Regions from separate parts of the Zhaonella formicivorans genome, predicted to be linked through region 3. Evidence: riboswitches for the same ligand, from Rfam matches in the RefSeq annotation. Region 3 holds a riboswitch; each other region holds the start of a gene.
What was found. A riboswitch is a leader RNA that binds a small molecule or an ion and turns the genes downstream of it on or off. The one in region 3 is predicted to bind cobalamin.

Region 1: linked by a shared signal. The riboswitch ahead of cobT (nicotinate-nucleotide--dimethylbenzimidazole phosphoribosyltransferase) and the one ahead of cobU (bifunctional adenosylcobinamide kinase/adenosylcobinamide-phosphate guanylyltransferase) in region 3 are both predicted to bind cobalamin.
Region 2: linked by a shared signal. The riboswitch ahead of thiC (phosphomethylpyrimidine synthase ThiC) and the one ahead of cobU (bifunctional adenosylcobinamide kinase/adenosylcobinamide-phosphate guanylyltransferase) in region 3 are both predicted to bind cobalamin.
Region 4: linked by a shared signal. The riboswitch ahead of cobK (precorrin-6A reductase) and the one ahead of cobU (bifunctional adenosylcobinamide kinase/adenosylcobinamide-phosphate guanylyltransferase) in region 3 are both predicted to bind cobalamin.

The regions. Positions count from the first base shown of each region.
Region 1 is NZ_CP085524.1:1,752,960-1,758,073, reverse strand. It holds gene folP (dihydropteroate synthase) at 1-820, shown strand, start outside; gene folK (2-amino-4-hydroxy-6-hydroxymethyldihydropteridine diphosphokinase) at 823-1,659, shown strand; gene EYS13_RS08695 (YkvA family protein) at 1,663-2,112, opposite strand; cobalamin riboswitch at 2,249-2,433, shown strand; gene cobT (nicotinate-nucleotide--dimethylbenzimidazole phosphoribosyltransferase) at 2,523-3,578, shown strand; gene EYS13_RS08685 (YkvA family protein) at 3,875-4,402, shown strand; gene EYS13_RS08680 (hypothetical protein) at 4,476-4,943, shown strand.
Region 2 is NZ_CP085524.1:1,710,688-1,715,801, reverse strand. It holds gene EYS13_RS08480 (hypothetical protein) at 1-1,377, shown strand, start outside; cobalamin riboswitch at 1,743-1,946, shown strand; cobalamin riboswitch at 2,092-2,296, shown strand; gene thiC (phosphomethylpyrimidine synthase ThiC) at 2,368-3,666, shown strand; gene bzaB (B12 lower ligand biosynthesis ThiC-like protein BzaB) at 3,691-4,968, shown strand; gene cobS (adenosylcobinamide-GDP ribazoletransferase) at 4,987-5,114, shown strand, end outside.
Region 3 is NZ_CP085524.1:1,007,323-1,012,436, forward strand. It holds gene cobI (precorrin-2 C(20)-methyltransferase) at 1-653, opposite strand, end outside; gene cbiT (precorrin-6Y C5,15-methyltransferase (decarboxylating) subunit CbiT) at 650-1,237, opposite strand; gene cbiE (precorrin-6y C5,15-methyltransferase (decarboxylating) subunit CbiE) at 1,224-1,841, opposite strand; gene cbiD (cobalt-precorrin-5B (C(1))-methyltransferase CbiD) at 1,844-2,959, opposite strand; gene cobU (bifunctional adenosylcobinamide kinase/adenosylcobinamide-phosphate guanylyltransferase) at 2,962-3,537, opposite strand; cobalamin riboswitch at 3,751-3,919, opposite strand; gene EYS13_RS04980 (translation initiation factor 2) at 4,031-4,279, opposite strand; gene EYS13_RS04985 (LL-diaminopimelate aminotransferase) at 4,358-5,114, opposite strand, start outside.
Region 4 is NZ_CP085524.1:1,939,632-1,944,745, forward strand. It holds gene cbiQ (cobalt ECF transporter T component CbiQ) at 1-467, opposite strand, end outside; gene EYS13_RS09565 (energy-coupling factor ABC transporter substrate-binding protein) at 470-760, opposite strand; gene EYS13_RS09570 (energy-coupling factor ABC transporter permease) at 757-1,509, opposite strand; gene cobK (precorrin-6A reductase) at 1,516-2,286, opposite strand; cobalamin riboswitch at 2,678-2,957, opposite strand; gene EYS13_RS09580 (hypothetical protein) at 3,167-3,379, shown strand; gene cooS (anaerobic carbon-monoxide dehydrogenase catalytic subunit) at 3,574-5,114, opposite strand, start outside.

The DNA of each region.
Region 1 (5,114 bases), 750 kb from region 3:
GATAGATTTAATGTGTGGACGGTATGAATTGAGTCTGGGTAAACGCACTTACATTATGGGGATTTTAAATGTCACTCCCGATTCTTTTTCCGATGGAGGAAAGTTTATAGATTTAGAAAAAGCAGTGAAACAGGCGAAAAAAATGGTTGCAGAAGGAGCTGACATAATAGATGTAGGAGGAGAATCCACCAGACCGGGGGCCCATGAAGTTAGTGCTGAAGAAGAATTAAAAAGAGTTTTGCCGGTAGTGCAGAGATTGGTCAAAGAAATAGATGTCCCCATTTCAGTAGATACTTATAAATCCGAAGTGGCAGAAGAAGCACTTCGCGCTGGAGCCCATATGATTAATGACGTGTGGGGAATGCAAAAAGACCCTGAAATGGCTTCGGTGGTAGCTAAATACGGCGTCCCAGTCATTGTTATGCATAACCAAAAGGGGACAGAGTATCAGGGAGACATTATAGAAGAAATCTGTAAGTTTTTCCGAAAATCCATACAGCTGGGAACTGCTGCAGGAATAAAGCGGGAAAAAATTATTCTGGATCCAGGAATTGGGTTTGGCAAAACCCCTGAACAAAACATACTGGTCATGTCCAGATTAGGGGAATTAAACGATTTAGGCCATCCCATACTTTTAGGGACTTCAAGGAAGTCCATGATCGGGAAGATTTTGGATTTGCCTTCAGGGGAGAGGGTAGAAGGCACTTTGGCCACCACTGTGATGGGCATTATCCAAGGCGTAGATATAGTTAGGGTCCACGATGTGAAAGAAAATATGCGTGCGGCAAAGGTAGCCGATGCTATTGTCAGGGGCGAATAAAAATGGACAAAATATTGCTCAAAAATTTAGCCTTCTACGGTTATCACGGTGTTTTACCTGAGGAAAATGTTTTAGGACAAAAATTTTTCGTGGATATTGAATTGTTTTTGGATTTATGCAAGGCGGGTATTTCCGATGATGTGCACGAGACTGTCAATTATGCCGATGTATATCAGATGGTGAAAAATGTAGTAGAAAATAAAAGGTTTAAATTAATCGAAGCTTTGGCAGAAGCTATAGCCAATTTAATATTAAACAAATTCAGTAGAGTGCAGGAAGTGATTGTGCAGATCAGGAAACCAGAGGCGCCTGTTAACGGCATTTTTGATTATTTTGGCTTAACCATTAAGCGGACAAGGAAAGTCAAAGCATATTTAAGTCTGGGCAGCAACCTGGGCGATAAAAAAGCAAATATCGATCAAGCTGTAGAACTGCTGAGAAATCACGAGCACATTAATGTTACTAAGGTTTCCTCTTATTACGAAACGGAGCCGGTCGGTTACACAGAACAGGACTGGTTTTTAAATATAGCAGTTGAGCTCGAGACTTCTTTAGCTCCCTACTCCTTATTAAAATACTGCAATTTTATTGAAAAAGTATTAAAAAGAGAAAGAGTAATCAAGTGGGGGCCCAGGATTATAGATGTAGATATTTTGTTATATGGGGATTTTCGATCTGAAGATGAATTATTAACCATACCCCATCCCAGGATGATGGAAAGGGCTTTTGTGATGGTTCCTTTGTACGAAATAGCCCCGGAACTTGAAATAAATAAAAGAAATATTAAGGAAATAGTAGAGAGCCTGACCGGGGAAGAAGTCAGAAAAGTTGATTTATAGAAGTCATTTGGTTTTAAGAAGATGCTTTACCGTTTTTAAGGCTGCTTTTCCAGCCAATTTTAAACCTCCGGCTGCCATGCGGCTTGTAGCTCTGACAAAAGTTTTTCCCGAAGCTCTTAAAGCCGATTTGATTAATAACAAATCCTGCTCCAATTCTTCAATAGTAAGGGATGCTTCATTCAAATGCCTGGCGGCAGTTTCCCTGGTGCAGGAGAGCAATGCCTTTTCTATGGCGGACAGTACGATCAAAAGGTCGTCCAGCTGGCCTATAACCGGGATAATGCCTGGAATGAGGTCCACAGGGGCGGTCAGGTAAGCAACACTTGCACCCAGGTATGCTTTACTTAATTTCGGAACCTCCGGTTCTTTAAGTAAGTTATATAGCAGCTTAGTATAGTTGGGCAGGCGCACCAGTGTTTTGCCTAGCTCCATATAATTTTTTTTAGCTGCCAAGATTAGCCCTCCTTTGAGGCAATTGAATATTTTATTTTTACCCATTCTTAGAATAATTATAGAATATATTTTATACTTTTTTAAATTCAGGCAGGAAATTATATTTTCTTGTGGAATATATCTGCCCCAGATGACAAACTAATATAAGCTTTTAGGTGCCCGTATGGGAGAATAGGGAATCAGGTGCAAGTCCTGCAGCGGTCCCGCCACTGTAAGCAGGGAGTTACCCGCGGATACCACTGAAAGGCACCAGCCTTTTGGGAAGGTGCGGGGAAATTATGATCTGTAAGCCAGGAGACCTGCCTAAAAGCTGATCTGTCGGGATGATGGTAAAGTCCTCGGTTTGAATTTATTTCAGGCTGGGGGCTTTTGCTTTTTATATTTCCCTATATTACAAAGGAGGTTTACACATGCTGAAACTGGAAAGAACGATGAAAAAAATTAAGCCCCTGGATGAGGAGGTAATGAAAAAAACCCAGGCTCGCCTGGATGATTTGACCAAGCCGCCGGGGAGTCTTGGTGTGCTGGAGGATATGGCCAGACAAATTGCAGGCATCACCGGCCAGGTGATACCGGAGCTGCCACGAAAGGCTGCTATCCTGATGGCCGGAGACCATGGGATTGTCAAAGAAGGAGTGGCACCTTTCCCTCAGGAAGTTACACCCCAGATGGTGTTGAACTTCGTCAGAGGCGGCGCTGCCATGAGTGTTTTAACCCGCCACGTTGGAGCTGAGCTATATGTGGTAGATATCGGGGTGGCTGCTGATTTGCCTGATGTGCAGGGGATCATTAAAAGAAAAGTGGCTTACGGCACAAAAAATATGGCCCAAGGTCCTGCCATGACTATGGAGGAAGCTGTACAAGCCGTTGAAGTGGGAATTGAGATAGCCGAGGAAGCTATCGAGAAAGGAGCAGGTTTAATCGGCATAGGGGAAATGGGCATCGGCAATACTTCTCCCAGCACAGCCATTGTAGCTGCTTACAGTCAGCTGCCGGTGCCGGAAGTGGTCGGCAGGGGCACAGGAGCTGACGATGAGCGGATGAAAATAAAAATAGCAGCTATTGAAAGGGCTTTGGAAATTAACAAGCCGGAACCGGACAAACCGCTGGAGGTATTAGCCAAAGTAGGCGGATTGGAGATAGCCGGGCTGGTGGGGGTTATCCTGAACTGCGCAGCTCACCGGGTTCCCGTAATTATCGACGGCTTTATTTCCGGTGCTGCCGCATTGATAGCAGGAGCATTATCTCCCCTTTCTAAACAGTACATGCTCGGTTCTCATCTCTCCGAGGAACCGGGGCACAAAGTAATGCTGGAAATACTGGGCATTAAGCCGGTGCTGATGATGCACATGCGGTTAGGGGAAGGAACGGGAGCAGCACTGGCCATGAACCTGGTTGATGCCAGCCTGAAACTGTTAAGGGAAATGGCCACTTTCAGCGAAGCGGGAGTTTCGGGAGCTGTTTAAGCGCACTTCAAAGGGTGTAAAGTATGAGAGCAAAGCTTCAGCCTGAGGAACTACCCTCATAACTAAGCTAAACAAAAAGGCAGACTTTGAGAGGCTGCCTTTTTGTACGCCTGAAGCCGCTTCCCGTTTAATGATGTATCTTCTTTTGAAATAATAGCAGGTAGCAGCATGTACAGCCGGCCGGAGAAAGTTGTTTAGCTGCAGGAGGAGTATTGGTCCCTGGAAGAGAAGCATAATGAATAATACAGAGATGGGGAAAAGGCAGTGGAGGCTGCCCGGGAAGGAGCTGAGGGTTGATGCAGGACGAACATAAAAAGACCGGGGATTTTGAACCGGTGAAAGTTGAGCTGCTGGACGAAGGGGTTACTTTAAAAGATTTAAAAAAAGCCCAGGATTTTTTTGATAAAATTCGCAAGCAAATTTCCGACTGGGCCGAAAAAAAGGGCGGGCGGAAAGGCAAGATGGCAGCGGAAGTGATTCTCTTTGCCCCGGACTTATTTATGCTGTTGGTGCGGCTAGCCCGGGATAAGCGTATTCCAGCGCAAAATAAGGCCGTAATCTTCGCTGGGATAACCTACTTCATTTCTCCGGTGGACTTTTTTCCCGAGGCCCTCCTGGGTCCTCTTGGTTTCGCTGACGATGTGTTGTTGGCGGTCCATATTATTAATTTAATTTTAAATTCCAACCGCGTGGCTGTGCTGGAAAACTGGAGCGGCAGCGGTGATTTAATAGTCCTATTGCAGGAAATAGCAGCCCGGGCAGAAAGCATGGTCAATACCAAAGTGTATCGAAAAATCTTAAATTTTATCGCAAAAAGAAGGTAACCGGGAAGACGGCAGGTATATATCCCGCTCTTTCTCCTATACTATAGGTATAGCAACTGAAAGGAGCGATCTTATGGTTTACCTCAGCCTGCTGTTATTTATTACAGCTTTTGTGGCTCTGTATCTACTTGTGCCCAGGGAGAAAATCGCCGAATATTTCGGGTTCGGCTTAGTAGCCGGGCCTGTTCTTGGCCTGATTTTGCTTTATGTTATGATCTCCGTGTTAGGGGTATGGACCTTCAGCAATATTGACATATTGTATATTGCAGGAATACCGGTATTTCAGGCCCTAACCTGGTTGCCTCTTGAAATTGGCTTTGCCTATTACTTTTTGCGCTCCCGCACTTCCTTGACGTATTTAACGGTTATTCTGGCATTGCCTGTTTTGGCAACATTGTCCCATTATGTTTATCTACAATTGGGACTGTTGGAATACAGCAACTGGTATTTATTCAGCACCTTTTTAGTATCTTTGCTTATTCACCTGGGTTTGGCTGCATACCTCTACTACGTAATTCAACAAAGAAATCGTCTCGCTTAAGCCCGGGGTGATTCAGACCGTCGACAAACTATTATCAGCCCGCATGTATTATGGAGCGGGACTGGTTTCCTCTAGGCTGGCGGCTTTGCCAAAGGTCAAAGGCGTAGGAGCTTGTCCAGAGCGAAATAATACATACGGGCTTTGTCTACAAGCTGAATCGCCTCACTTAAG
Region 2 (5,114 bases), 700 kb from region 3:
ATTGTTGTGGCCGGATTTGTGGTCGCCTTCTTGCTTTTGGTGGCGGCGGAATTAAAGGAAGCCGGTCAAGAGTGGAAACAGTATTCCGCAGAGCCTGTAAATTTGACTCTTCCTACAGGCAAAGTTGAACGCTGCCTGACCTGCCATCAGGGTATTGAAGAGATTAGCCCGTCCCACCCCATAGAAGCCGTAGGCTGTGTGTCCTGCCATGGCGGAAACGGGCTTGCTCTTGATAAAGATACGGCCCATACCGGCCTTTACGGTAAAAGAAACCCTTCGGAACTGCAGTATGTGCAAGTGACGTGCGGCGGGGAAAATAACCAGTGTCATACCGGCAGGGGTACGGATTATAAAAGCCCGGCAGACACTGTTCCGCTCCTTCTCATGGCCACCAAAGCAGGGGAGATAACGGAGGTAGGTAAAACGTTGGGTTGGTTTCAAGATAAGATGAGCCGTTTTGCTGTTCAGGCGGTAACTGAAAGCCCGGAAAAGCTGCCTCCCGATTTGGTGGAAGAGAGAGGGCTGGGCGGTCAGACTCCGGCGCTGAAACAGTTTTCAGCAGATAAGACAAAGGCCAATAGTATTAAGTTTGCCGGGAGTTGCTTGAGCAGCTGCCACTTGAATACCACCCAAGGAGATTCCTCGGCGAGCAGAGTAAATAGGCCACCGGAAGAACAAAAATATTTGGGCGGTTGTGCAGCCTGCCATGTCCAATATCAACCCGGCAGTACTTATCAGGGCGGAGATCCGACTATTGACAAAGCAGAACCGGGGCATGCTCCCAAGCATCAGCTGACTACTGCCATAGCCTACTACCAGTGCAACGCCTGCCACAACCAGGGTGTGCATTCCATTGCCAAAATGGAGTTTTACCCCAGGGATGATGTGCCGCCCAGCGCTGTAACCAGCCCTGTTGCGGACAGGTACCAGGTGTATTATATTGCCCAGGAGCGTTATGCCAAATGTGAGGTCGAACTGGACTGTATCGACTGCCATACTCGCAATGAGGTTATGGGCGACGGCCATCTGTACGGCAGCAAAAGTAAGGCCCAGGTTATCCGCTGTTACAACTGCCACGGCACAACCCAGGAGCCTCCCAAATGGTCCCGCATAACCTCAGGGGATGACCCTGCTATTTGGGCCTCCGGTTATTTCCACAAAGACTTTCCTGAACTAAAAGTCGGGGATATCGTGGCCTTGACTCTCAGGGGAGAGCCCATGCTGAACGTCCGCCTGGAAAACGGTAGGGCAGTGTTATACAGCAAAATCGACGGCCGCAAAGTACCCATACCCCTGGTTCAAGGCAGCGCCTGCCAGCAAAAGCCAGACGAGCAGAAAGGGGAAGATTGTCACACGTGCCATAGTGTGGCGAAGTGAAGAAAGCATAGCCCGCAGGCTAGTTTGAAATGATGATATTTTTATAGAGTATGACGAGAAGGAAAATACCGTTAAGATGATCTCCAGCGATAAAGAAGCTTCCGTGTTCGTTGATAATTATTTAAGCAGCGTTGGTCAAACAATTCAATCGCTCAAAATAAGGGCAAATGTTGGACTAAGAAATAAGCTTATACTGGAACTAAAGGCACGATCAAACCTTTCAATCAGGCAAATTGCAGAGCTACTAGGAATAGATAGAAATATTGTTCAGAGAGTAAAATGAGTCAGAGAACCGTCCCCTGACTCATTGAAAATTTTCCCTTGATTTTTCTTTTTGTTAGAGTTATCATTTGAAGTAGAAAAATAAAGCAAAGATGTAAATAGGTGCCTTCTTATTGAAGGATAATAGGGAATCGGGTGCAAGTCCCGAACGGTCCCGCCACTGTAACCGTGGAGTACCTTGCAAGAACCACTGTTCCTCATTTCAGCAGCTGAATAAGGGGGATGGGAAGGAGCAAGGAAAGCTATGATGCGGAAGTCAGGAAACCTGCCTGTTTACTGCGCGTTCTCTCGCAGGAAGAGATCGTAGCCTGAGGATGATGGTAAAGTCCTTGGCCATAACTTATTATGGCTAAGGACTTTTTAGTTTACCTATGCTCTGACTTTAAACATGACGGTTATGCCAATGTTCTTACTTAGGTTATTTTAAAAATCATATCTAAGCCGTTAACAGGTGCCCTATAACTAGGGATAATAGGGAAGACCGAAACAGGATCTAAAGAAGTGATTCTGGAAACGGCGCGGTCCCGCCACTGTAGTCGGGGAGTTTCCTCAAAGTTAGCCACTGGGCAGTTCCCGGGAAGGCAGAGAGAAACAGTGACCCGTGAGCCAGGAGACCTGCCTGTTAGCAATATGTTTGTGGATGATGGTAAAGTCCTCAACCTTTTGGTTGAGGACTTTTTTTATAAATAAAACAGGAGGGAGAAAACAATGTCATTGTTAAGAAGTGCCTTAGAGGGTGTTGTAACCCCGGAAATGGAAAAGGCAGCAGAGCAGGAGGGAGTCAGACCGGAATTTATCAGACAGGGGGTTGCTGAGGGGAAAATCGTTCTACTCTGCAATTCTAACCATCATAATGTTGTACCGGTAGCCATTGGTGAGGGCTTACGGACCAAGGTCAGCGCAAGCGTGGGCTTATACGGCAAAAATGCCAGAATTAGCGAGGAAGTAACCAAAATAAGGGCCGCCGTCGAGGCAGGCACTGATGCCATCATGGACTTAAGTGTCAGCGGCCCTATTGATGCCATGCGTAGAGAGGCACTGGCTGTTACCTCTAAACCGTTGGGAACACTTCCCTTGTATCAAGCGCTGGCAGAGGCAAGCGAAAAATACGGTTCATCTCTAAAGATGCAAGAGGAAGAACTTTTTGAAGTTATTGAACGGCAGGCCGCTGACGGGGTTGACTTTTTGGCGCTGCACTGCGGCACTACCATGGATGTCATAGAACGGGCCAAGAGAGAAGGCAGAGTCGACCCGCTGGTTAGTTACGGTGGATCGCACCTGATCGGGTGGATGGTACATAACCAAAAGGAAAATCCCCTCTATGAAAATTTTGATCGAGTTCTTGAGATTGCCGCCAAATATGATGTAACCCTTAGTTTCGCAGATGGCATGCGACCGGGTTGCCTTGCCGATTCTTTAGACGGCGCCCAAGTACACGAGCTGGTGATTTTGGGAGAACTGGTACAGCGGGCGAGAGCAGCAGGTGTTCAGGTAATGGTGAAAGGTCCTGGCCATGTTCCCCTTGATCAGCTCAAGGCCACAATAACACTGCAAAAGAGCCTATGTAAAGGAGCTCCGTATTTTGTATTCGGCCCCTTAGTCACCGATACTGCTGCCGGTTACGACCATATTAGCGCTGCCATCGGAGGTGCAATAAGTTCATGGGCAGGAGCGGAGTTTATCTGTTACGTGACACCTGCCGAACACATTGGCCTACCGGATTTAGAACAGGTACGGCAAGGTGTAATTGCCGCTCGGATTGCGGCCCATTGTGGAGACCTGGCGAAAGGATTGCCGCAAGCGGTAAAATGGGACCTGGAAATGTCAGTGGCCAGGAAAAATCTTGACTGGGAAAAACAGATTGCCCTGGCTATTGATCCTGCTACAACTAGGAGAGTGTGGAAAGAGAGAAGCGGTGATTTTTCATCCAAATGTTCAATGTGTGGGCCATACTGTGCTATGGAAATAGTTTCCAAGTACCTGGGTAATAAAAAACACGCTTGTTAACTTGTTAAAAGGAAGGGGATAATCATGACTCAAGTTTTAGCTGCCCGTGCCGGGAAAATCACTGAGGAGATGGAAATAGTAGCTGCCCAGGAGAATGTGGATGTGGAATTGATCAGGCAGGGAGTTGCCGAAGGGACCATTGTTATTCCAAAGAACAAAAACCGGAATCGTTCTAAGCTTTGCGGTATCGGAAAAGGTTTGGACATTAAAGTCAATGCTTTAATTGGCACTTCCAGTGACCGTGATCAAATGGAGATGGAGGCCAGAAAGTTAAAAATTGCGGAAGAGGCAGGATGTCACTCCTTCATGGATTTAAGTACAGGAGGAGATATTGACGGCATGAGAAAGCAAACGCTGTCTTTGGCATCGGTTGCGGTGGGTAGTGTACCTCTTTACCAGGCCGGTGTGGAAGCCATTCAGAAAAAAGGCAGCATCGTGGCGATGACACCTGATGATCTGTTTGAAACTATCGAAAAGCAGGCGGCCGATGGCCTTGATTTTATGGCTATTCACAGCGCTTTGAATTTTGAAGTGCTGAATGCGCTGCAAAAGACGGGCCGAGTTACCGATATCGTCAGCCGGGGCGGTTCTTTTATGACAGGCTGGATGCTGCATAACCAGAAAGAGAACCCACTCTATGAACAATTTGACCGTTTACTGGCCATTATGAAGGAATATGATGTGGTCCTGAGCGTAGGCGATGCTATTCGTCCCGGTTCCACTGCCGACTCCCTGGATGAGCCGCAGCTTAAAGGGTTAATGGTTGCAGGTCAACTGGTAAAAAGGGCGTTGGAAGCAGGAGTGCAGGTTATGGTGGAAGGTCCCGGCCATGTCCCGTTAAATCATATTGAGGCTACCATGCTGTTGCAAAAACGGTTATGTCACAACGTACCTTACTACATTTTGGGCTTTTTAGCCACCGACGTAGCGCCGGGTTATGACCACATTACCGCCGCCATTGGCGGAGCTTATGCCGGCATGTGCGGTGCCGACTTTTTGTGTTATCTAACGCCCGCGGAACATTTAGGACTGCCAACTGAAGAGGATGTTAGAACAGGTGTTATAGCGGCAAGGATTGCCGCCCATGCTGCCAATATTGCCCGGCGCAGAAAAAATGCCTGGAATAGGGATTTGGAAATGGCCAAAGCCCGGGTTGCCCTCGATCTGGACAGGCAGGTTGAGCTTGCTCTCTATCCCGATAAATTGCTGGCAAGCAGGGAAACCGACAATGGTCACCAGTGTGCCGTTTGCGGGGAGACTTGCGCTGCTCAAGTTGCCGCTGAATATTTTGGCATTGCTTAAAACAGGAGTTGCGAGACTTTGGAATTTTTATTAGCATTACAATTTTTAACTAGGGTACCTGTGACTATTGGTCAAAATGTGGAGGAAAGGAATCTGGGCCGGGCCATGGCATACTTTCCAGCTATTGGCTTACTCCTGGGAATTTT
Region 3 (5,114 bases):
TGCGAAGGAAGATCCCTTACGATCCTCTCGCCCGGCTGACCACACCTGCTGATCATCACGGCCTGGTGGGCTAGGGACTTTCGTTCCAGAGCCTCCACAATTTCCTGAAACTGTGCCGAAACTTTCATTAGAACCAAATTTGAAAATTTATCCAAAATATTGTCCAAGTCGGACACATCTTCAACTGCAGGCAGTATTCCCAGCCTTTCGTTTCCCTCCGCCAATGAAAGATTCAAACGGGCAGCGGCAGCGGCAAACGAGGTTATTCCCGGCACCGTTTCTACCTCTATCTCCGGGTCCAAAGTAGTGATGTATTTTTGCAAATAACTATAAGTGCTGTACAGGCTGGCGTCTCCCAAAGTCACACAAGCAACATTTTTTCCCTGGCGCAAGTACTCCATAATTTTTTGGGCTGCATTGGTCCAATAAGTGTGTAATTCCACTTTGTCCTTAGTCATAGGCATAACCAATTCCACAATTTTTTGGCGCCCAGTCAGATGGGGCTCGATGATTTTTTGGGCTATACTTTTTTTTTCCTTGCCTGCTTTGGGCACACAGATTATTTCAGTTTCCTGCAGCAGCCTTAATGCCTTTAGGGTCAAAAGCTCAGGGTCGCCTGGTCCTATCCCGATGCCAATAAATTTTCCTTTCATCTTTTCACTCCCCTTATGATATACACAGGATTATTGCTTTGGAAAGCTTTTGTGGAGCCTAAAGGCAAAAGCTTCGCAATATTTACCGCTGCAATATCCAATTTATAGCCTAATTCTTCTAAACGGGCGATGCCATGCCATAAAGTATCCAGGGTAATAGCGTTAAGCACTATAATTCCATCACGGGTTAGCTTGCTATGGCAAGTGTCTAAAATGGTAAGCAGTTGCCCGCCGGTGCCTCCGATAATAATTCGGTCCGCCTTGGGTAAAGTATGGAGCGCTTCTGGGGCGCTTCCTTCCACAACATGTAAGTTTTTGAGACTGAAACGGTCGCGGTTCCTCCTAATTAAGACAACGCCGGCAGGTTTTTTTTCCACGGCAAAAACCTGACCTTCCGGAACAAGTAGAGCTGCTTCAACGCTGATGGAACCTGTACCGGCACCAACATCATAGACAATACTGTTCTTTTTCAGCTGAGCCTTGGCCAAAGTCAAGATGCGGATTTCTTCCTTGGTCATGGGGACTTGTCCCCGCTCAAAAAAATGATCAGGTATGCCGGGCGCTCCAAACTCAAGCTTGCTCATTTTTAATCACCATCACACATGGGGTGGTTTTCTGCTGGTTCGCTAAGGCAGACATTAGGTAGGGCTGGACATTTTCATCCTCATAGCTTAGATGCTCGCATAAATAAACGGTACAATCAGTTCCCCCGTTCTCCAGCCAGTAAGCAGCTATTTGAGAAGGGGAATTTACGGGATCTGTGAGCAGAGCCAGATTTGGAGCAGTCAGGTACTCTTTTAGAATGCTTAATTCCTTGCCATGCAGGCTTAGCAAGGTTGCATCCTGCCAGGGCAATGCCAGCCTGGCATAGGCCAACTGCACAGAACTAATTCCTGGAATAACTTGAATCCGCTCGCTGGGAAACGACTTTCTGATTATGGGGAGTAAGCTGTGAAAGCCGGGGTCTCCTGACACTAAAACGGCAATTTCTTTATGTAAGTTGCTACGGATAAAAGCAATAACTTTAGGCAGATCGCCGGTGATTACCATTTTTTCACCCCGGTGTTCGGGAAAAAGGGCTAAGGCTCTTTTGCCGCCTACCAAAACCTGGGCGTTGTTTACAGTGTCCACTGCTTTCGGAATTAAATAATCCCTGCTCCCTGGTCCAATACCAACTACGTGTAGCAAACTCAATTACACCTCAATTCCTCCAATAATAGCGAAGCACTTTCATCCTGTCCCAGAGTTTCCCCACTTAAAGAGGTAAGGATAGTGCCAATTTTAATTTTCCCTTGTACGAATTCGCTTGCTTTGGCGCTGACTCTCTGGGCTAACTTTTCAAAAAGAAAATCCATTCCGGCTTCTTTTACGGTTCCTACTGCCTCTTCGATAGTATTGGCCCCCATAATGGCGTCGATCACCTCCATAGAAGCGCCTTGTAGAGCTGCATGGGCGGTAAGAATCTCTAACCTGGCATCGGCTACTTTGCTATGAGTGTGAAAGATTCCACCGGCTATTTTTATTAATTTGCCAATATGACCGTACAGGATTAAATTTGCAACTTGTCGTTGACAGCATTCCTGCAGCATAAAACCGACAAAATTGCTCATTTGCACAACTGCTTCTTCCGGCAACCTCCACCTTTCCATGGCCCGCCTTTGCCCCATCCTGCCGGGAGTCAGCACTAGTGTTTTATATCCCATGGCCAAAGCCAAGCTGATCTGGGGAACTAGGGAAGACTTAAAGGCTTCCTCCGACATAGGTTCCACAATTCCTGTAGTACCTAGAATGGAAATTCCCCCTACAATACCTAATTTAGGGTTAAGGGTTTTTCTTGCTGCTTCTTCTCCCCCAGGCACAATTATTTCCAGTTCGACCCCCTGACCTGCCTCCAGCAATGGCTGCACTGCTTCCTGAATCATTTTTCGAGGTACCGGATTTATAGCCGGCTGACCGGGAGACACTGCTAAACCCGGTTTCATAACAGTTCCAACTCCCTTACCACCTCTAATCTCTATTGTAGATCCCTTCATTACGGCTTTAACTTTGATTTCCAACCCGTGAGTTATATCGGGATCATCGCCGCCATCCTTGATTACGCTGCAGGTTGCGCTTTTCTGATTGATTTCTAGAGCATGCACAGGAATTGTGAGCGTGGTATTGAGAGGTGTTACAATTTCGACCTCCTTCACTTGCTGATTTTTGACCAAAGCTAATACAGCCCCCTTGGCTGCGGCTGCAGCACAGCTGCCGGTGGTGTAACCCCTCTTCCACATTCTCCCTTCATAGTAGCGATACATGTCCATTTTCAATCCCTTTCAGTAGATTGCATAAATTTGTGCAAACGCTTCAGCGCCAGAGGAATCCCGGACGCCACGAAATAAACTTCCTCAGCAGTCTCTGCTACTTCCTGATTCGCTTCACCTAAAAGGTCACGGTAAAACCTGCCTAAGCGGTTGTCTGGTACCAGGCCCAAGCCTACTTCGCTGGAGACAATGATCAGTGTTGAACCCGTGTTTTTAGCTGCTTGTAAGATCGCCCGGACTTCAGCGAGCACCGCTGCCCTGTTTTCTTCATCATTATCAGCGTTATTCCTCCAAAGCAAATTGCTCACATAGACAGATAAACAGTCCAAAAGAAAAACTTTCTCCGGTGCCCCAATTTTCCCTATCAAGTCCGATACACAGTACGGTTCTTCCAAAGTTTCCCAACCAGCAGGCCTGCGCCGCTGATGCAAGTCAACCCGAGCTTGCATTTCTTCATCAGTAATCACAGCTGTAGCGATATAAGAAACAACAGCGGAAATTTGCGCGGCCAGTCTCTCGGCAAAAGCGCTTTTACCGCTTCTGGTCCCACCGGTAACTAGAAAAATTTTTCCTGGCAAAAGCTCACCCCTCTTACCCTCCAATGAACTTATGTTTTCAGAGTAAGCACCAATGCCCGCTAGCGCGGCACCAACAATAGGATGAAAATGACTCTGGAGCGATTGGCAAAAAACGATACAGTATATTTTCAGATTAGACAAAAAGACCTCGCCTACGCTAGGTTGGCTGAGGTCTTAATAAGCTGCTTAACGCCTGTCCCTTAACGCGAAGGACATTGCGCAAAGTTATAGGCAGGTTTCCTGGCTACGGTTCATTCCTTCCTCCGCCTTCCCGGTTTAACCAGTGGCTATGGAGGCTTCTCCCCGTTACAGTGGCGCGACCGCTCAGGCTTTTCACCTGATTCCCTTCTCCTGTAACTTCACCCATGAGGTTTTATATTAAAATTTTTAAAATTTTGTCAGCTGGACTGAGAATTAACTGATCAGTATCAATTATAGCTCATACCCATTTTTTTGACAAGTTATAAAACAAACGTATCAGGAGCTGCCTTGGTTATTGGCTTTGTTTATTTTGCAGCAGGGCTAGCTGTCTGTTCCGTTCGAAGATTAAGCGCGCATACCTGGCGTTTTGCAGTTTTAAAATGCGTTTTTCCCTTTCCGCTCGCTGAAGCAGTTCAGCCTTTTCCCGCTCTATTCTTTCAACAAGTTGGATCAGAACGCGGCGGCTTACCCTCAGTTGCGCTACTTTTTCTTCCAGCTGACTAATCCGTTTCAAAAGTTCTTGTTCTTTAAGACTATCCAACAGTACCACACCCGTCCATAGAAAAATTCCCATAAAATTATATGCACGGGCAATGGTTTTATTGACAACTCAATTTACCTAGGCCGGTTTATTTTCCGTAACCTTGAAATCAAAACTTGCCTTAATCCTTGCTACTGCTTCCCGTAATCTTTCTTCCTCCTCTACCAGGGCAATGCGTACATATCCCTCACCAAGTTGACCAAATCCTATACCGGGCACCACAACTACGCCGGTTTTATGTAAAAGTTCTACAGCAAAAGCGTAGGAATCGGTGTATCCTTTGGGCAAGGGTGCCCAGACAAACATAGTTGCTTTTGGTCTCGGCATATCCCACCCCAGGTCTCTTAAACCATTCACCAGTACATCCCTTCTTCTGGCGTAGACAGCGGCGTTTTCCCGCACATAATCCTGGGGCCCGGTTAAAGCAGCCACTGCAGCTAACTGCACAGCTTTGTAAATGCCGTAATCTAAATTCGCTTTAACTGCAGTTAAAGCGGCAATAACTTCACGATTGCCGACTACAAAACCTATTCTGCATCCAGCCATGTTATAAGTCTTGGAAAAGGAATGAAACTCCACCCCTACCTCTTTTGCACCCGGAACCTGCAAAAAACTAATAGGTCGGAAGCCGTCAAAAGCAAGTTCTGAATAAGCATTATCATGACAGACGATCAGATCATATTCTTTTGCGAAATCAACCACTTCCGAGAAAAATTCATAGTCAGCCACTGCTGCCAAAGGATTATTGGGGTAATTTAAAAACAACAGTTTGGCCTCGCGGGCAACCTTTTCGGGTATATCCTGCAACTTGGGCAAATAATTATTGTCTGCTTGA
Region 4 (5,114 bases), 930 kb from region 3:
ATCAGTTCCAGGAACAGCCCGGGAGTCTTCAATTTCTTCAATACCCAAATCAGATCGACCATAGGCGTGGTTAAAACAAGAAAATACAGGCAACTGACAGCCCCCAGGGATTTAAAAAAGAGATTTACTGCCAAAACCATGTCTCTATAGCGTACACCGATAATAACCGCTCCCAGATTAATTTCCTGCCAGTAACCGGCAGCCCGGTCCCCGAAGGAAAGCATGACGGTCAAAACTCCCGGCAGCAGAAAGGCCAAAGGCATGAGCAGCATTTTAGCATAATAACTTCCGGGAATCCTGGCCATACCCACTGTGGCTATGGCCGCTAAAGCAATCACAATTACAGAAATGACCAGTGAATCAGCCAGCAGGCAAATTAGCAATAAGCTTATGGCAAAGATGAATTTTTCCACAGGATGAACATCTTTAAGTGCGCTGGAATAGGCATACTGGTCGATGCTCAGCATTGTTAAATATTCCCCTTGTTTTTAGCCTTAGCCCGTGAAGCCCCTATGTAATAGCCAATAAAGCCGGCGCCTAAAGCCGCCTGCAGCGCAAAGAGCAAGCTCTCGATTTCCCCGCTGGGCGGCTCCCAGATGGGCGAGGCCCATGCTTGGTATTCAGGATTTAATTCACTAATAACCGCTTCTGCCTGGCCGTCGGCACCGCCAAACTCAGCCCCGCTCTTCAACAGTAAAGGAACAACAGCTAAGATAATAACCAATAAAATAAGCATCATGTTTTTGGCTGTAGTACTCATGCCTTTGCCTCCTTCTTTAGAACCGCCAGTTCCTGCAGTTCATTTTTGTTATAGGCGCTAAGCGTGTTAAAAACAAGTACTGTAAGCAAGCCTTCGCTGATAGCTAAGGGGAGCTGGGTTACGGCAAAAATAGCCATAAATTTGGCCATTGAAACCATAAACCCTCCTGTAGAAGCCGGGAAGGCCAATGCTAACTGTAACGAGGTAGTAACATAGGTTAACAGGTCTCCTATAGCGGAGGCCAAAAATACAGATAACCACACAGGCGCGCCTAATTTATCCCCAAGCTTATATATACCATATGCAGCAATAGGACCAACAATTGCCATCGAAAAAACATTGGCACCTAACGTGGTTAATCCGCCGTGGGCCAAAAGGAGCGCCTGAAAAAGAAGCACAATGCTTCCTAGAACTGACATAGCGGCAGGTCCAAAAATAATGGCTCCTAACCCCACTCCCGTCGGATGGGAAGAGCTTCCTGTTACGGAGGGCATTTTTAGGGCAGAAAGAACAAATGCAAAAGCCCCCACTACTCCCAACATCAACTTTAGATTTGGATTCTGCTTTGTTATTTTTTTGATGGACTTTAAGCCCAAAAGAACAAATGGCAAACTTAACAGCGTCCAAAAAACAGCCCAAGGAGCCGGCAAAAATCCTTCCATAATATGCATAGCGTAAGCTGCCTGCGGAACCGTCAAAAATGTCGCCATAAAATACAGAATATACATTGACCTTTTGGTTGCTTTCATTTTGAGTCACCTCATCTTTTTAAATTGGGCCACTGCCGCCAGCAAAGCCTCATAGTTTTGAACTTCGTTGCCCCAGCTTAAAGCAGGCCGTTTAATCACCACAACGGGGATTTTTAAACTTAAGGCTGCGGACATCTTTGTTTCCGTCCCTCCAGCCCGACCGCTTTCTTTAATAACCACTACGGAGGCGTTAAAAGTCTTGAACATCAGCCTGTTCATTTCTTTGGAAAAGGGGCCTTGCATGGCGATGATATCTTTTGGCCTTAAACCCAATTCCTGGCATTTTTTCACGACGTTATGATCCGGCAAAACCCTCACCACTATTCTTTTCCCCTTGGCGGCCGGGTGTCCAAGGAAAACTTCCAGGTTATTGCTGCCGGTAGTGAGAAACACCGTACTGCCCAGCTTAAAAGCCTTTTCCACCCCTTCTTCCCAGGAGTTGACAGGATGAATTAAAGGATGCCGTGGAATGTTTACTCTTTCCCTGACATAACGGACATAGGGGAGCATTTTATCCCGACAAAAACTGCCAATCAGCTGTGAGGCTGAGGTAGCAAAAGGGTTAGAAGCATCAACTACCAGGTCTATGCATTGCTTTTCATGTACCCGGCTCAAATTATCGTATGATAATTCACCGGGAAATATCTCCCCTGCAGTTTCAGTTGCCAGTTCCTTGCCGTAGTCGGTAAGAGCAGCCACCATCACCTGCAGCCCTTCCCGGCTTAAGAGGTTGACGATTTCCCTGCCTTCCTTCGTACCGGCCAAAACTAAAATCACCGCTACCCTTTCCCCCTCGTCCATGTTGTATAGAGTAAAAGCGCTGTTGTATGGTGTTCAAAAAAATACCCTAGTTTTACAAACTAGGGAGGATAAGCTTCAAAAAGGGCAGCCTTATCTAACCACCTCCCCGGTCAGGTGAAGATGCGATTAGAACAGGCCGGACCGCTATTCAAGGATCACCAGGAATCCCAAGTAGAATTTTGGCATTCCCTCCCCTTGCTGTACATACGGAAAATATGAATAGCTTCCATTTACTCTTTATCCCTCGGGACAAAGAACCTATTCAAAAGTATAAGTTATAACAGCAAAAAGCCCTCCAACCGACAGGCAGAGGGCTTACAAACCGAAAAAAAATGTTAAGACTCACTCCCCATCTACCGTGGGTTCAACTGCGAGCTCAGAACAAGCAGGTTTCCTGGCTCAAGGTCATTGCCTTACTATGCCTTCCCATTCGGCACTTAACCCAATACTGACATTTTGGTTAAACTGCATACTGCCATACGAAGCAATTTACTTTCATAACCCTTAAGTTAATACAAGGTTAATTGCCGAACAGTGGCTCAATATAGCAAGGCTACCTTTCACAGTGGCGGGACCGCGCCAGATTCCCACTGGCTTCCCTCTCGGCTTTGCATTTTCAGCAAAGCACTTGCTCCAAAGCTATTCTGTTTTCCCTAATTATACCAAAGACATAAGGTTTTAGCAATACCTTATAAAACTTTATTCAGTCACCAGTCGCCAGCAGCTAATGCCGTCAAAAGTACAGTCTTCGTAAAACAGTACGCCGGTACTGAATAAGTTTCGACCTCCTAACCTAAACTAACAGGGAATTAAAATATAAGGAGGTGTACTCTGGTTAATTTGGCCCAGAGGCTACATGAGAAACAATTCGGGTAAATCTAAGCCGCACAAAAAAAGCGGTGAATTACTGCAAGGAAAAGCCAAAGGCAAGGTAGGAAACACGAGACAATTGGATGCTTTGAAGCAAGAGGTGGCGGAAATCGGGTTGAACTCCAAAATAGAGATGGACCGGGAAAGAGGAGCTACCTCTCTTTTGAAAAACCTGAAAGCCAATAAAACAACAAAATAGTAAGCTGGGGAATCCTCCCCAGCTCAGGCTGTCGACAAACTATTATCAGCCAGCATGTATTATGGAGCGGGACTGGTTTCCACAGCCGTCGGCAGCTATGCTGCCGGTAACGGCGTAGGAGCTTGTCCAGAGCGAAATAATACATGCTGGCTTAGTCTACAAGCTGAATTGGGGAATATCCTCCCCAGCTTTCTTTATATGCCCAGGTGTTTCCTTCGCTCCATGATGAAGTTTTCAATGCCGTCTGCCACTTGGACCGGGTCGTCGCCCAGAGCCACCCTGCCGCCGGTTATCTCAACCAAATCTTCAGTCAAGAGCTTCACCAGTTCCGGGGCTCCGGTGACCGGTGGGGTCGGTGAAAGGTGGGTATACAACCCGAAGGCCAAAGCAAAAATTCCATCAATAGTCGCTTTTTGCTCCATGTATTGGGGAGCAGTCACCGCCACCGGCAAATCAGCCGTATCCACATCTAATGCTTTGGCAAGCTCACTTACCAGAACAGCTATGCGACCGGTGTCGGTACACGTACCAAAGCTCAATACCGGTGGAATGTTCAGGGCGCGGCAAACTTCTTGCAACCCCTTTCCAGCCCATTCTATTGCCTCCAAGCTGGTAAAGCCGGCAACTTCCAGCGCCTGATTGCCGCATCCTCCCGAAATCACGCAGATGTCTCTTTTGATCAGTTCCCTGGTTAACTCGGTAGTCATGTAATCATGGGGACCGTTGGCCAAAGTAGTGCAGTTAACAAGTCCCACCGCACCCTTCACTTTTCCTTCGGCAATTACCCTAACCAGAGGTTGGATAGTGCCTCCCAGAGCTTTCAAGATGGCTTCAACGCCAAAACCGGAATACCCCTTTTGAATTCTTTGGGGCACTCTGGGCTCTACCTTACCTTTGCGCTTTTTGAAATTTTCAATAGCTGCCAAAAGCATATCCCTGGCCTGACCCTCTACCTCTTGCGGCTTATAATCATAATGCTTCTCCACGCCTGGCACCCGTACCAGCCTGGTGGTTGACGCCAGGGTTACCTGATATTTCTCTTGGTAAGGAGCAAGGTAAGGGGGCGAGCAGTTTTCACTCATGCCAAAGAAATCAACAGCCCCTGTAGCCAGTAAAGGCTCAATGGCAAGCCAGTTTCCTGTCAAACCTCTAAATACCTCATCTACCTCGAAACGCTGCACTATTTCCTGGCCGCTCTCAATAGAACCAATAACTCTCAGTCCCTTAGCACCGGCTTGCCTTGCTTCTTCCTGGATTTCAGGATCATGGGCTTTCATCACCAGGGCTGCCCCGGTGAATGGTTCATGCCCGTTAAACACCACATTGACATAATCGGGATCTAAAATACCCAGGTCGTACTGCACTTCGTGGGGATATGGAGATCCTAAAATGATGTCAATGGCCCACTGCCCGGTCAGTTGGGCCCCGTAAATACATGCAATTCCGAGGCGCAGTGCTTTACGGGCCAAAGAAACATAATCGCCATCCACATTGGTAAGACAGCTTGCCGCTGTGTCTTTAATCTCATGCAAGGGACCTGATGGATACAGGGCAAGCTTTCTCCAGAGTTCAACCCTTTGCCGCGGGGCAAATACGTCAATCACTTTGGAGGGCTCATCATAGCCGCGGTGCAGTTCCCAATGCAGAAAATCCGCCAATCTTATTGCCACGTCATTCACCGAACCGGAAGTGTCCAGTTCCAACTGTTTGGCAAAGTGATACATTTTTTCTGTAT